Streptomyces clavuligerus: one gene and its partner. The protein of the gene in region 2 interacts with the protein of the main gene of each other region in a pairwise test. Links are inferred from orthologs where the notes say so. Each region holds a gene or a part of one and is shown on either strand. Other genes may lie near its edges.

The links.
Region 1: the proteins of CRV15_RS13070 (region 2) and dnaE interact in binary tests that used the Escherichia coli proteins (3 or more experiments, as listed by UniProt). The link is inferred for Streptomyces clavuligerus from one-to-one orthologs.

The regions. Positions count from the first base shown.
Region 1 is NZ_CP027858.1:5,210,223-5,217,910, forward strand. What follows is about bases 1,128-5,259. They hold dnaE (DNA polymerase III subunit alpha), read left to right. Parts: upstream 1,128-1,519; coding sequence 1,520-5,059; downstream 5,060-5,259. Other genes in these bases: CRV15_RS21955 (DUF2252 domain-containing protein), read right to left, coding at 1,128-1,168; CRV15_RS36015 (hypothetical protein), read right to left, coding at 5,216-5,259. Outside these bases: more of CRV15_RS21955, read right to left, coding at 1-1,127; more of CRV15_RS36015, read right to left, coding at 5,260-5,392; CRV15_RS21965 (NYN domain-containing protein), read left to right, coding at 5,822-7,054; CRV15_RS21970 (ABC transporter ATP-binding protein), read left to right, coding at 7,148-7,688. UniProt on the Escherichia coli protein: DNA polymerase III is a complex, multichain enzyme responsible for most of the replicative synthesis in bacteria. This DNA polymerase also exhibits 3' to 5' exonuclease activity. The alpha chain is the DNA polymerase catalytic subunit.
Region 2 is NZ_CP027858.1:3,119,674-3,126,165, reverse strand. What follows is about bases 738-3,673. They hold CRV15_RS13070 (DNA polymerase III subunit gamma and tau), read left to right. Parts: upstream 738-1,093; coding sequence 1,094-3,253; downstream 3,254-3,673. Other genes in these bases: purD (phosphoribosylamine--glycine ligase), read left to right, coding at 3,312-3,673. Also shown: CRV15_RS13090 (hypothetical protein), read left to right, coding at 86-463; more of purD, read left to right, coding at 3,674-4,562; CRV15_RS13060 (hypothetical protein), read left to right, coding at 5,227-6,492. UniProt on the Escherichia coli protein: Part of the beta sliding clamp loading complex, which hydrolyzes ATP to load the beta clamp onto primed DNA to form the DNA replication pre-initiation complex.

The DNA of each region.
Region 1 (7,688 bases), 2.1 Mb from region 2 along the record:
CCGCGCCGTGCATGGTGGCCGCCGCCCGGCCCAGGTCCGCGACGACGGCGGCGATCCGCCCGGGGTCGTCGAGATCGCCCCAGTCCAGATCCACCGCGTAGGGGGAGACCTCGGCCACGAGCTGCCCCGCGCCGTCCAGCTCGGTCCAGCCCAGCCAGGGGTCCGCGTGGTCCTGGAGCGCCCGCTGCGAGATCACCGTGCGGTGGCCCTCGTGCCGGAAGTACTCCCGTACCGCCCGGTCGCCGACATGGCGGGAGACCGCCGGGGTCTGCGCCTGCTTCATATAGATCACGACATCGTTCTCCAGGGCGTCGCTGGTGCCCTCCAGGAGGATGTTGTACGAGGGGAGGCCGGCGGAGCCGATCCCGATGCCGCGGCGGCCGACGACATCCTTCACCCGGTAGGAGTCGGGGCGGGCGAGGCTGGACTCGGGCAGGGTCTCCAGATAGCCGTCGAAGGCCGCGAGCACCTTGTACCGCGCGGCGGCGTCCAGCTCGACGGAGCCCGCGCCGGAGCTGAAGCGCCGCTCGGCCTCGCGGATCTCGGTCATCGAGTCCAGCAGCGCGAACCGGGTGCGCGAGCGGGCGTGCCGCAGCGCTTCGAGCAGCGGGCCCTCGGCGGTGTCCAGGGTGAACGGCGGCACCTCCGCGTCCTGCGCCCCGGCCGCGAGGGTGTGGATGCGCTCCCGGTAGGCGGCGGCGCAGATCCGCACCAGCTCGGTGATCTGCCCGTCGCTGAGCGCCTTGGAGTGCCCGATCAGCGCCAGCGAGGCGGCCAGCCGCTTCAGGTCCCAGGTGAAGGGGCCCACATACGCCTCGTCGAAGTCGTTCACATTGAAGATCAGACGGCCGTTCGCATTCATGTACGTGCCGAAGTTCTCCGCGTGGAGATCGCCGTGTATCCACACCCGGCTGGTGCGCTCGTCCAGATAGGGGCCGGTGGCGATCGCGCCGTCGCCGCGCGCCGTGTGACCCCGTTCCAGGTCGGCGTAGAAGAGGCAGGCGGCCCCCCGGTAGAACGCGAACGCCGAGGAGGCCATCTTGCGGAACTTGACCCGGAAGGCGTCCGGGTCGGCGGCCAGGAGCGCACCGAAAGCGGCGTCGAACTCACCGAGGATCTGCTCGCCGCGCTCTTCGGGAGTGATCTCGGCGGGGTGCGGTACCGACATCGCTGGGTGCCTCCTGGTGCAGGGAAATATCTGGATCGTGACGGGAAATGTCTGGATAAGGCAGGGAGAAGAGGGCGAGGGGAGCCGGTGGGGGAGCAGGCCGGAGGAGGACGGGAGTCCGCCGCCGGCCGGGCCCGGCCGGATGCCGTGCCTCAGCCACTCCAACGCCCGGCGGGCCCCGGAAGTGCCCCGGGGCGCGGCCGGTCCCGGCGCGCCCGCACGGCCATCCCCCGCGGCCCCCTCCGCTTCCCCGGTGGGCCGACGGCTGTCCGAGCCAAGTCGTAGACTTCCACGCTGTCCCCCCAGACACTCCGCCGCCTGCCGTCGCCCGTTCCTCTGGAGGCCCCCGCCGTGAGCAAACCGCCCTTTACGCATCTGCATGTGCACACGCAGTACTCACTGCTGGACGGTGCGGCGCGGCTGAAGGACATGTTTTCCGCGTGCAAAGACATGGGCATGTCGCACATCGCGATGACCGACCACGGCAATCTCCACGGCGCCTACGACTTCTTCCACCAGGCCAAGGGCGCGGGGATCACCCCGATCATCGGCATCGAGGCGTATGTCGCCCCCGAGTCCCGGCGGAACAAGCGGAAGATCCAGTGGGGGCAGCCGCATCAGAAACGGGACGATGTCTCCGGTTCCGGTGGTTATACGCACAAGACGATCTGGGCGGCCAACCGGACGGGTCTGCACAACCTCTTCCGCCTCTCCTCGGACGCGTATGCCGAGGGCTGGCTCCAGAAGTGGCCCCGGATGGACAAGGAGACCATCGCCCAGTGGTCCGAGGGGCTGATCGCCTCCACCGGCTGCCCCTCCGGCGAGCTCCAGACCAGGCTGCGCCTCGGCCAGTTCGACGAGGCCCTGAAGGCGGCCTCCGAGTACCAGGACATCTTCGGCAAGGGCCGCTACTTCCTGGAGCTGATGGACCACGGCATCGAGATCGAGCGCCGGGTCCGGGACGGGCTGCTGGAGATCGGGAAGAAGCTGGACATCCCCCCGCTGGTCACCAATGACTCCCACTACACCTTCGACCACGAGGCGGGGGCGCACGACGCCCTGCTGTGCATCCAGACCGGCAAGAACCTCTCCGACCCGGACCGCTTCCGCTTCGACGGCACGGGCTACTACCTGAAGTCCACGGACCAGATGTACGCCATCGACTCCTCGGACGCCTGGCAGGAGGGGTGCCGCAACACCCTCCTGGTCGCCGAGCAGATCGACACCAGCGGCATGTTCGAGGCGAAGAACCTCATGCCGAAGTTCGAGATCCCGGCGGGCTTCACCGAGGTCACCTGGTTCCAGGAGGAGGTCAGGACCGGGATGGCCCGCCGCTACCCGGGCGGCGTCCCCGAGGACCGCCAGCGGCAGGCCGAGTACGAGATGGACGTCATCGTCTCGATGGGGTTCCCGGGGTACTTCCTCGTCGTCGCCGACTTCATCATGTGGGCGAAGAAGAACGGCATCGCGGTCGGCCCCGGCCGCGGCTCCGCGGCGGGCTCGATCGTCGCGTACGCGATGGGGATCACCGACCTCGACCCGATCGAGCACGGTCTGATCTTCGAGCGGTTCCTCAACCCCGAGCGCATCTCCATGCCCGATGTCGACATCGACTTCGACGAGCGTCGGCGCGTGGAGGTCATCCGCTATGTGACCGAGAAGTACGGCGCCGACAAGGTCGCCATGATCGGCACCTACGGCACCATCAAGGCCAAGAACGCGATCAAGGACTCGGCCCGGGTGCTGGGCTACCCCTACGCGATGGGCGACCGGCTCACCAAGGCCATGCCCGCGGACGTCCTCGGCAAGGGCATCCCGCTCTCCGGCATCCTCGACCCCGCGCACCCCCGCTACAGCGAGGCGGGCGAGATCCGGGGCATGTACGAGAACGAACCGGACGTCAAGAAGGTCATCGACACCGCCCGGGGCGTCGAGGGCCTGGTCCGTCAGATGGGTGTGCACGCCGCGGGCGTGATCATGTCCAGCGAGCCGATCACCGACCACGCCCCGGTCTGGGTCCGGCACTCCGACGGCGTCACCATCACCCAGTGGGACTATCCGAGCTGTGAGTCGCTCGGCCTGCTGAAGATGGACTTCCTGGGCCTGCGGAACCTCACCATCATGGACGACGCCGTCAAGATGGTGAAGGCGAACAAGGGCATCGAGCTGGAGATGCTCTCCATCCCGCTGGACGACCCCACCACCTATGAGCTGCTGTGCCGGGGCGACACCCTCGGTGTCTTCCAGTTCGACGGCGGTCCGATGCGCTCGCTGCTGCGGCTGATGAAGCCCGACAACTTCGAGGACATCTCCGCCGTGTCGGCCCTGTACCGCCCGGGCCCGATGGGAATGAACTCCCATACGAACTACGCGCTGCGCAAGAACAAGCAGCAGGAGATCACCCCGATCCACCCGGAGCTGGAGGAGCCGCTCAAGGAGGTCCTGGACGTCACCTACGGCCTGATCGTCTACCAGGAGCAGGTGCAGAAGGCCGCCCAGATCATCGCCGGGTACAGCCTGGGCGAGGCCGACATCCTCCGCCGCGTCATGGGCAAGAAGAAGCCCGAGGAGCTGGCGAAGAACTTCACGATCTTCCAGGCGGGCGCCCGGAAGAACGGCTATTCCGACGAGGCCGTCCAGGCGCTCTGGGACGTCCTGGTGCCCTTCGCCGGATACGCCTTCAACAAGGCGCACTCCTCCGCGTACGGCCTGGTCACCTACTGGACCGCCTATCTCAAGGCGAATCACCCGGCCGAATACATGGCGGCCCTTCTGACCTCGGTCAAGGACGACAAGGACAAGTCGGCGGTCTATCTGAACGAATGCCGTCGCATGGGCATCAAGGTGCTCCCGCCGAATGTCAATGAATCGCAGTCGAACTTCGCCGCCCAGGGTGACGACGTCATTCTCTTCGGCCTCTCGGCCGTCCGGAACGTCGGCACCAATGTGGTGGAGTCGATCATCCGCTGCCGCAAGTCCAAGGGGAAGTACTCATCGTTCCCCGACTTCCTGGACAAGGTCGAGGTCGTCGTCTGCAACAAGCGGACCGTCGAATCGCTGATCAAGGCCGGGGCCTTCGACGAGCTGGGCCACACCCGCAAGGGCCTCGTCGCCCACCATGAGCCGATGATCGACAACGTGGTCGCGGTCAAGCGCAAGGAGGCCGAGGGACAGTTCGACCTCTTCGGCGGCATGGGCGACGACAGCGCCGACGAGCCCGGCTTCGGGCTGGACGTGGAGTTCTCCGACGTCGAGTGGGAGAAGTCCTATCTGCTGGCCCAGGAGCGGGAGATGCTCGGGCTCTATGTGTCCGACCATCCGCTCTTCGGCATCGAGCATGTGCTGTCCGACAAGTCGGACGCGTCGATCTCCCAGCTCACCGGGGGTGAGCACGCGGACGGCGCGGTGGTGACCATCGGCGGCATCATCTCCGGGCTCCAGCGCAAGATGACCAAGCAGGGCAACGCGTGGGCCATCGCCACCGTGGAGGACCTGGCGGGCTCCATCGAGTGCATGTTCTTCCCCGCTACCTATCAGCTCGTCTCCACCCAGCTCGTCGAGGACACGGTGGTCTTCGTCAAGGGGCGGCTGGACAAGCGCGAGGACGTACCGCGGCTGGTCGCGATGGAGCTGATGGTCCCCGACCTCTCCTCGGCCGGGACCAACGCGCCCGTGGTCGTCACCATTCCCACCGTGAAGGTGACCCCGCCGATGGTCACCAGGCTGGGGGAGATCCTCAGCCACCACCGGGGCAACACCGAGGTGCGGATCAAGCTCCAGGGGCCGCGCACGACGACCGTGCTCCGGCTGGACCGGCACCGGGTGCAGGCGGACCCGGCGCTCTACGGCGATCTGAAGGTGCTGCTCGGCCCGGCCTGCCTGGCCGGCTGACCGGCGGTCCCCGCGCCGCGGGGGAGGCCCGGTCCCCGCGCCGCGGGGGAGGCCGTCCCCGTACCGCACGGGGAGCGGCCGACCGACGGGGAGGGGGCGCGTCCACGACCGTGGACGCGCCCCCTCCCCGTCTTCGTCGTTCGTCAGCGGTGATCGTCAGTTGTGGCCAAAACGCCGCTGGTGCTTGCGGGCGACGTCGGCCGGGCTGCCCTGGGCCTGCGACTGCGGCTGGGCCCGCTCCTCGAAGGCGGTGGAACGGGATTCCTCCTTCGAGCGCTCCGCCGCCGCGGCGCGCTGCTGATGGGTGCCCTTGCGGTTCTTGTTCTTGGCCATGGGATGCCTCCAGAGGGGGTCGCGGGGCTGCGGCCGCGACCAGACTCACATATGGGACGATAGGCCGCATTTTGGATCATTGCCCTGGGTAAAGGGCCCTTGCTGTCGAACGGGCGGCTTCCGCCACGCCGATGATCGAGTTCCGGCCGTTAACCACTGGACCGTCGGGCAGACTCAAGGAAAACCCGGAACAATCCCCGGTCCGGAGGGATACCCGCGGGCCGTGCTCTCGTCCGGGACATCCGGCCCGCACTCCTTCCCGACCCCTCCAGAGCCACAGCGATCGACCGGTGGGCGGCCGGCGGACAAGCCGGTGGGCAAACCGTCTTTCAAGATCTATTCACGTAATTTTCAAGATCTTCAAGATTTCCTTGATGTTTCAGTCCCGAAGACCTCTGATACCCGAGTACCGGAAAGAGGGTGGAGCGTGTGGACCGCTGCGTTGTGCTGGTGGACGCCGGTTATCTGCTCGGCGCCGCCGCGAGCCTGCTGGCCGGGGAACCCGCGCGTTCCCGGATCACCGTCGACCACACCGCCCTCATCCAGGGCCTGAGAGAACTCGCCGAACGGGACACGGAACGGCCCCTGCTGCGCATCTACTGGTTCGACGGCGCGCCCGACCGGGTGCCCCAGCCGGAGCACCGGCGGCTGCGGGTGATGCCCCGGGTCACCGTCCGGCTCGGCGCCCTGACCCGCAGCGACGGCCGCTGGGCGCAGAAGGGCGTCGACGCCGCCATGCACGCCGAGCTGACCGAGCTGGCGCGCAACCGGGCCTGCTCGGACGTGGTGCTGGTGACCGGCGACGGCGATCTGCTGCCCGGACTGATGTCCGCCAAGGAACACGGCGTCGCCGTGCATCTGTGGGCCGTCCAGGCCGCCGACGGCGACTACAACCAGTCCGAGGACCTGGTCGCCGAGGCCGATGAGCGCCGGGTGCTGGACCGCGCCTGGATCACCACCGCCGTCCGCGCCAAGGAGCTGACCGGCGTCTGCGCCCCGCAGCCGGTGCCCCGGCCGGAGATCGCCGCCATCCTCTCCGCCCCACTGCCCGAGGCGGCCCTCGCCGCCGCGACCGCGGCCCCCGCATCGGCCCCCGAGACCGCCCGCAACGGCTCCCGGCCCGTCGCCGGGAGCACCACGGCGACCGCGCCCCCCGCGTCCAAGGGCGTCCCCACCCCCAAGGACCTGGCGGGACTGCGCGCCCCCGGCAGCCAGCCCCCGCAGCACCCGGCGACCGCGACCCTGCGCTGGTCGTCCGACAAGGGCTGGATCGAACGCCCCGGGGGCGGGGCGCCCGGCGAACCGCCGGAGAGCGCCTCCCTGCCCACCCTCGCCCAGCTCACCAGCGCCGAGCAGCGCTGGGCCGACCGGGAGGAGGACATCACCACCGTCGGCGGCGACCCCTTCGAGGTCGGCCAGGTGTTCGCCCGCCGCTGGATGGAACGGCTGCCCGAAGCCGGACATGTACAGAAACTCTCCGTCATGTACCCCCGGATTCCGCACCGGATCGACGGGGAACTGCTCCGCTACGCCGCGCGCTTCGGCCTCCTCGCCCACAAGGACGACCAGATCGACGAGCACGACCGCTATGCCATCCGGGCCGGTTTCTGGCGCGAGATCGACGTCCGCACCGCCGGCGACCACACCTCCGCGGGGGAGTGAGCCCACCGCCGCCACGGCCCGCGCCACGAAGTGAGCACGCCCCCGACGGGGAGCGGCGCGGAGGACCCCGTACTCTCGTACCTCGTGAGTACGGTGTGTGTGGTGCGGCGGCTGGTCAAGACCTACCCTGCCGCGCGCGCACGCCGGGGAGTCCCGGCGACGCCCGAGGTACGGGCGACGGACGGGGTCAGCCTGGAGGTCCGGGGCGGTGAGATCTTCGGTCTCCTCGGCCCGAACGGCGCCGGGAAGTCCACGCTCGTCCGCCAGCTCACCGGTCTGATGCGGCCCGACGCGGGCAGTGTCGAGGTGCTGGGCCACGACCTTGTGCGCCACCCCGAGCGGGCGGCGCGGCTCATCGGCTACCTCGGCCAGGAGTCCACCGCCCTCGACGAGCTGACCGTCGCACTGGCCGCCGAGACCACCGGACGGCTGCGCGGGCTCACCACCCGGGACGCCCGTGCCGAGCGGGACGGCGTCCTCGGCGAACTCGGCCTCGACGAACTGGCCGGACGGCCGCTCAAGAAGCTCTCCGGCGGTCAGCGGCGGCTCGCCTGCTTCGCCGCCACCCTGGTCGGGCGGCGTCCGCTGCTCGTCCTGGACGAACCCACCACCGGTATGGACCCGGTGGCCCGGC
Region 2 (6,492 bases):
CAGGATACGGACCGCGCGACCGCGCTCGCAATCACATACGGCCCGGGGCGACGACGCACTGCGGCGGGCGCTCGAAGACGCCTCCATGGGCCGCTGGGAAGGCCCGCGCGACCTGCTGATCTTCACCGGTCCGGACTGGGACCGACGGATCTTCCGCCTCCAGGTCCTCGCGGAAGCCGGGGCACGGCTGAGATTCGCCGGTACCTGGGCGAAGGCCGAGCCCCGCTCACCGCATGCCTTCACCCTCCTCGGGAACGTACTGGCTCTCCGCGCCATGATCGCTGGCCGGGATGCCGGGTGGACCCTATGGACCCTGATGAAGGACGCCGGGGCCACCTGTCGCAAGGCGCTGTGGATGTGGCCGCAGGACGTGGCCCCGCTCGCCTTGCTGTGCACCCGCGCTCCCGACCGGAACACCTCGGCAGCGTCTGGGGGGCGTCCTATTTTGACCGCCTGGCAATGAAGTGGCGGTCGACCTCCCCGCTGGTCGGTTCAAGCAGTCGGCTCGGGCTGGTGAGGCCCGTGTGTTGCCGGGATGCCTCATGGTGGTCATCCAGGAGGATCTTGGTCTCGATGCAGTCGTCGATCGCGACCCCGGTGCCCTGATCGTCGACGGGGAATATTCGAACCTGTCCGTGGAGAACCATGGCTGTGCCCGCGCAACGGAGGTCCAGACACGTCGAAGGGCCCCGCTGCAAGCAGCGGGGCCCTTCGACGTTAGTGCCCGGTGAGGCACTGGCGGAGGATACGAGATTCGAACTCGTGAGGGGTTGCCCCCAACACGCTTTCCAAGCGTGCGCCCTAGGCCACTAGGCGAATCCTCCGCGGCAAACAATACAAGACGTTGAGGAGTGCTCGCGAACTCGTTCCCACCCCCGCCGATCGGGTACCCTGTGCGGAGCCCCTCACGTGGCGCTATCTGACTGAACTCCCCCAGGGCCGGAAGGCAGCAAGGGTAGGTCGGCTCTGGCGGGTGCGTGGGGGGCGCTTGCGTTGGGGGGCGGGGTCCGGGGCCGGGAGGCCCGGTGGGGGAGTGATCGCGGGGCGAGCGGGCCGGGGACGGTTGTCGGTGGGGGCCGATAACCTCGTAGATGTGTCGTCTCTTGCGCTGTACCGCCGCTATCGTCCCGAGTCCTTCGCCGAGGTCATCGGGCAGGAGCATGTCACCGACCCGTTGCAGCAGGCCCTGCGGAACAACCGGGTCAATCACGCGTACCTGTTCAGCGGGCCGCGCGGGTGCGGCAAGACGACCAGTGCGCGCATCCTCGCCCGCTGTCTGAACTGCGAGCAGGGGCCGACGCCCACGCCGTGCGGGGAGTGTCTGTCCTGCCGTGATCTCGCGCGCAACGGGCCGGGGTCGATCGATGTGATCGAGATCGACGCCGCTTCTCACGGTGGTGTGGACGACGCCCGTGAGCTGCGGGAGAAGGCGTTCTTCGGGCCGGCGAGCAGCCGGTACAAGATCTACATCATCGACGAGGCCCACATGGTCACCCCGCAGGGCTTCAACGCCCTGCTGAAGGTGGTCGAGGAGCCGCCGGAGCATCTGAAGTTCATCTTCGCCACCACCGAGCCCGAGAAGGTCATCGGGACCATCCGTTCGCGGACCCACCACTACCCGTTCCGGCTGGTGCCGCCCAGCACCCTGCGGGAGTACCTGGGCGAGGTGTGCGGGCACGAGAAGATCCCGGTCGCGGACGGAGTGCTTCCGCTGGTGGTGCGGGCCGGTGCGGGGTCGGTGCGGGACTCGATGTCGGTCATGGACCAGCTGCTGGCGGGCGCCACCGACGAGGGTGTGACCTATGCCATGGCCACCGCCCTGCTCGGGTACACCGACGGCTCGCTGCTGGACTCCGTCGTGGACGCGTTCGCCACCGGGGACGGGGCCGCCGCCTTCGAGGTCGTCGACCGGGTCATCGAGGGCGGCAACGACCCCCGGCGCTTCGTCACGGACCTCCTGGAGCGGCTGCGGGATCTCGTCATCCTCGCCGCCGTGCCGGACGCGGCCGAGAAGGGGCTGATCGACGCCCCCGTCGATGTGGTCGAACGGATGCAGGCGCAGGCGTCCGCCTTCGGCGCGGCCGAGCTGAGCCGGGCCGCGGACCTGGTCAACGCGGGGCTGACGGAGATGCGCGGGGCGACGTCCCCCCGGCTCCAGCTGGAGCTGATCTGTGCGCGGGTGCTGCTGCCCGCGGCGTTCGGGGACGAGCGTTCGCTCCAGGCCAGGATCGACCGGCTGGAGCGTGGAGCGGCCCTCACGGCCGCCGCCCCGGCGGCACCGGCCGTGACCTTCCCCGGGTCCGGCGCCCCCGCGATGGGGTACATCCCCGGTCCGGGCGCCGCCCCCCACATGCCGGGACCGGACGGCCCCGTCGCCGCCCCGGCGCAGCCGCCCGCGCCCCCGGCGGCCACCGCCCCGGTCGCGCCCGCCGCCCCGCAGCCGACCGAGGGCACCGCTCCGCAGCAGGCCCCGGGTGCCCGCCCCGGAAGCTGGCCCACCGCCGCCCCCGCGGGCGCTTCCCCGGCGGCTCCGGAGCCGCCGGCCGCCACGGCCGCCGAGCGGCGGCCCGGTGGCTGGCCCACCGCCTCCACGCCCGGCCAGGCCCCCCGGCCCGCCGCACCCGCTCCGGCGGCCCCCGCCGCTCCGCAGCCGCAGGCGGCCCCCGCCGCCGCCCCGGCCCCGGGAGCGGCCCAGGGCGCCGCCCAGGTGCGCGGCATGTGGCCGGACGTCCTGGAGGCCGTGAAGAACCGCCGTCGCTTCACCTGGATTCTGCTGAGCCAGAACTCCCAGGTCGCCGGGTTCGACGGCACCACCCTCCAGATCGGCTTCCTCAACGCGGGGGCCCGCGACACCTTCAGCAGCAGCGGCAGCGAGGAAGTGCTGAGGCAGGCGCTCTCCGAGCAGTTCCATGTGCAGTGGAAGATCGAGGCGATCATCGACCCCTCGGGCGGGGTCGGCGCCCCGGCGCCCCCCGCCGCCGGTCGCCCCTATCAGGCCGCAGCACCCCAGACACCGGCCCCGCCGCCCGCCGCGGCCCGGCCCGCCGCCCCGGCGGCCCCCGCCGCGGCTCCGCCCCAGGCACCGTCCGCCGCCCCGGCCCCGCGGCCGGTCCACACCCCGCCGCCGGTCTCCCCCGAGGACGACATGCCGGAGGACGACGACCCGGACCTCGTCGACTCCGCGCTCTCCGGGCACGACCTCATCGTGCGTGAGCTGGGAGCCACGGTTGTGGAGGAATATACGAACGAGTAGCCGGTGGTCCTTAGGAGGGGAGTACAGGACCGCGGACGGCGCCGGTTAGGCTGACGCCGTGAAGGTCCTCGTCATCGGCGGCGGCGCCCGCGAACACGCCCTGTGCCGCTCCCTGTCCCTCGACCCCGATGTCACCGCCGTGCACTGCGCGCCGGGGAACGCCGGCATCGGCGAGATCGCCGAGCTGCACCCGGTCGACGCGCTCGACGGTGCGGCGGTCACCCGGCTCGCCACCCGGCTCGGCGCCGGCCTGGTCGTCGTCGGCCCCGAGGCGCCGCTGGTCGCGGGTGTCGCCGACGCCGTGCGTGCGGCCGGTATCCCCTGCTTCGGCCCCTCCGGCGAGGCCGCCCGCCTGGAGGGCTCCAAGGCGTTCGCCAAGGACGTGATGGCCGCCGCCGGTGTGCCCACCGCCCGGAGCTATGTCTGTGTGAACCCCCAGGAGATCGACGAGGCCCTGGACGCCTTCGGCGCCCCCTACGTCGTCAAGGACGACGGCCTCGCCGCGGGCAAGGGGGTCGTCGTCACCCACGACCTCGCGCTCGCCCGTGAGCACGCCATCGCCTGCGGACGGGTGGTCATCGAGGAGTACCTGGACGGCCCCGAGGTCTCCCTCTTCGCCATCACCGACGGCGAGACCGTCGTCCCGCTGACACCCGCCCAGGACTTCAAGCGCGCCCTCGACGGCGACGAGGGCCCCAACACGGGCGGCATGGGGGCCTACTCCCCGCTGCCCTGGGCCGATCCCGAGCTGGTCGACGACGTGCTGACGACCGTGCTCCAGCCGACCGTCGACGAGCTGCGCCGCCGTGGCACCCCGTTCAGCGGACTGCTGTACGCGGGGCTCGCCATCACCTCGCGCGGGGTACGGGTGATCGAGTTCAACGCCCGCTTCGGCGACCCGGAGACCCAGGTGGTGCTGGCCCGGCTGCTGACCCCGCTCGGGGGCCTGCTGCTGCACGCCGCCCGGGGCACCCTGGCCGACGAGCCCCCGCTGCGCTGGCGCGACGACGCCGCCGTCACCGTGGTGGTCGCGTCGCACAACTACCCCGGAACCCCGCGTACCGGTGACCCGATCGAGGGTCTGGACGAGGTCGCCGTGCAGGACGCCCCGCACGCGTACGTCCTGCACGCCGGGACGCGGCAGGACGGCGGCTCCGTGGTCAGCGCCGGGGGCCGGGTCCTGTCGGTCACCGCGACCGGCGCCGATCTGCGGCAGGCGCGGCAGCGCGCCTATGACGCGGTGGGCCGCATCCGTCTCGACGGCTCGCAGCACCGCACGGACATCGCCCGCCGGGCGGCGGAGGGCTGAGCGGGGCACCGCGACACGGCACAGCGGCACAGCGGCAGACGCGGACGGCAACGGCGCCGCGACATGACACAGGAACCGGGCCTGGCCGGACACCGGCCGGGCCCGGCCGGTGGATCAGGGGTGTACTCGTACGGGGTACACCCCTGAACGCTGTCCCGGGCCGCCCCGGCGGAGATCCCCTCCGGGCTTCCCGGCGTCCGCGGCGGCCGTACGCGGGTGCGCCGCCCGGAACCCCCTCCGCGGGCCTGTTGACGGCCCCCGGTGACCCCGGTGGGACGTTCGTGACGCCCGGGGTCGACATGCTCTCGACAGCTCCAGGAGCCCCGAGAAAAGCAAGTGGCCCATGGGGTTCATGCGGCACAAAGCAACCCGTGAGGCTTCATCCTCCCCACTACCGTGACGCTCCCGTGGCGCTTCAGTGTGGCTCCAGTACACCTGTGGCGCATACGTGAACCAGCGACGCCCGCCATCCGTCATCACCATTGGCCAATGCCATTCCATCGGGTGACGACTGAGCCATCCGGATGACGGCTGCCACAGCCCCAACTAGGGTGCGGCGCAGGCGTTCCGGCACTTGGCCCACCGGCATTGCGATGTCAGTGACGGGTGCCACAGTGGGGGAGTGACCAACACCGACGCAGGGCAGAGGAGGTGAGGACCGGCCGTGTCCGTCAACGGGATCGGTGATTCCATCGGCGCCCAGGCCGCACGCTCGCGGGCGCTCGCCGTGCTGCGTGTCCGCAGCAGAGCACTCGCGGTCGCCCTGCTGCCCGCGGCGGTCACCATCGTGCTGCTCACGGGAGACTCCACCGGCCATATGCGCGGGGCCGGCTGGGACGTGCTGCGCTGGATCGCCGGGAGCGCGGCCGTGGCGGTACTGCTGGTCGCGGCCGTCGTCGCCGCTGTCATCGTCCGGGCGTCGCCCGCCCTGAGCCCCACCGTCGAACTGCCGGAGCGTGCGGCCCCGGATCTGTATCGCCTGGTCAGGGATTTGGCCGAGCGTCTCGACGTACCGGCGCCCTCCGCGCTCGCGCTCACCCCCGACTGCGACAGCTGGCTTGAGGACCGCACCCATCCGGCCCATGCGATACCCCAGGCGATACGGGGCCGCCGCCGCAGACGGAGCACCGAGGCCCCCGTCCTGGTGATCGGCTCACCCTTCCTGTGGTGGATGCGGGTGGCCGAGCTGAGGGCCCTGCTCGCGCCCGTCGTCGCGGGAACGGCGCCCTCCGCCCACCCCGACATAGCCGCCGCCCGCCGTTTCGTCCGCGGGCTCGACGCCGCCGTCGCCGTGGCCGCCTCCCCGGGCCCGCGCGGCCCCCTGCGGTATCTGCGCGGACCGGTGCTCGGCCTGGTGGGCAGGATCGCCCGGCTGCTGCTCCACAGTTGCCAGAGCTACGCGGGGGAGATGGAGCGCGGAGTCGCCGCCGCTGCCTCCGAGCGGGCCCAGGCGGTGGACTACGGACTGCGGATCGTCGCCCAGGAGCAGGTCGGCCTCGCCTACGCGGGCTGGGACCGGCTGCTGACCCGGGTGGCGCTGCCCGCCTGGCGGATGGGCCGCTGGCCCTCCCGGCTGGACGCGGGCGTCGTCTCCGCCCTCACCGAGCTGTCCCGCAGGGACCGGCTCGCCGAGGGCTTCGCCTCCCGGCTCGGGGAGCGGCCCGCCTGCGATCTCCTCGAAGAGCCCGGACTGATCGACGAGGCCGCGTCCCTGCTGGCCGCGCGGCTGTTCCACGGAGGGCCCGCCGAGACCGGGGCGAGTTGGTCCCCGGTGGACTGGCAGCAGTACCCGGAGGAAGTCGTCGACCGGAAGTGGCGCACGGAGGCCGCCCGCCTCCACCGGGTCCTGGACGAGCTCGGCACGGCCCCCTCGGACGGGCCCGGCGGCCCCACCCTCGCCCGGGTGATGAACGTCCTCGCCGAGACCGGC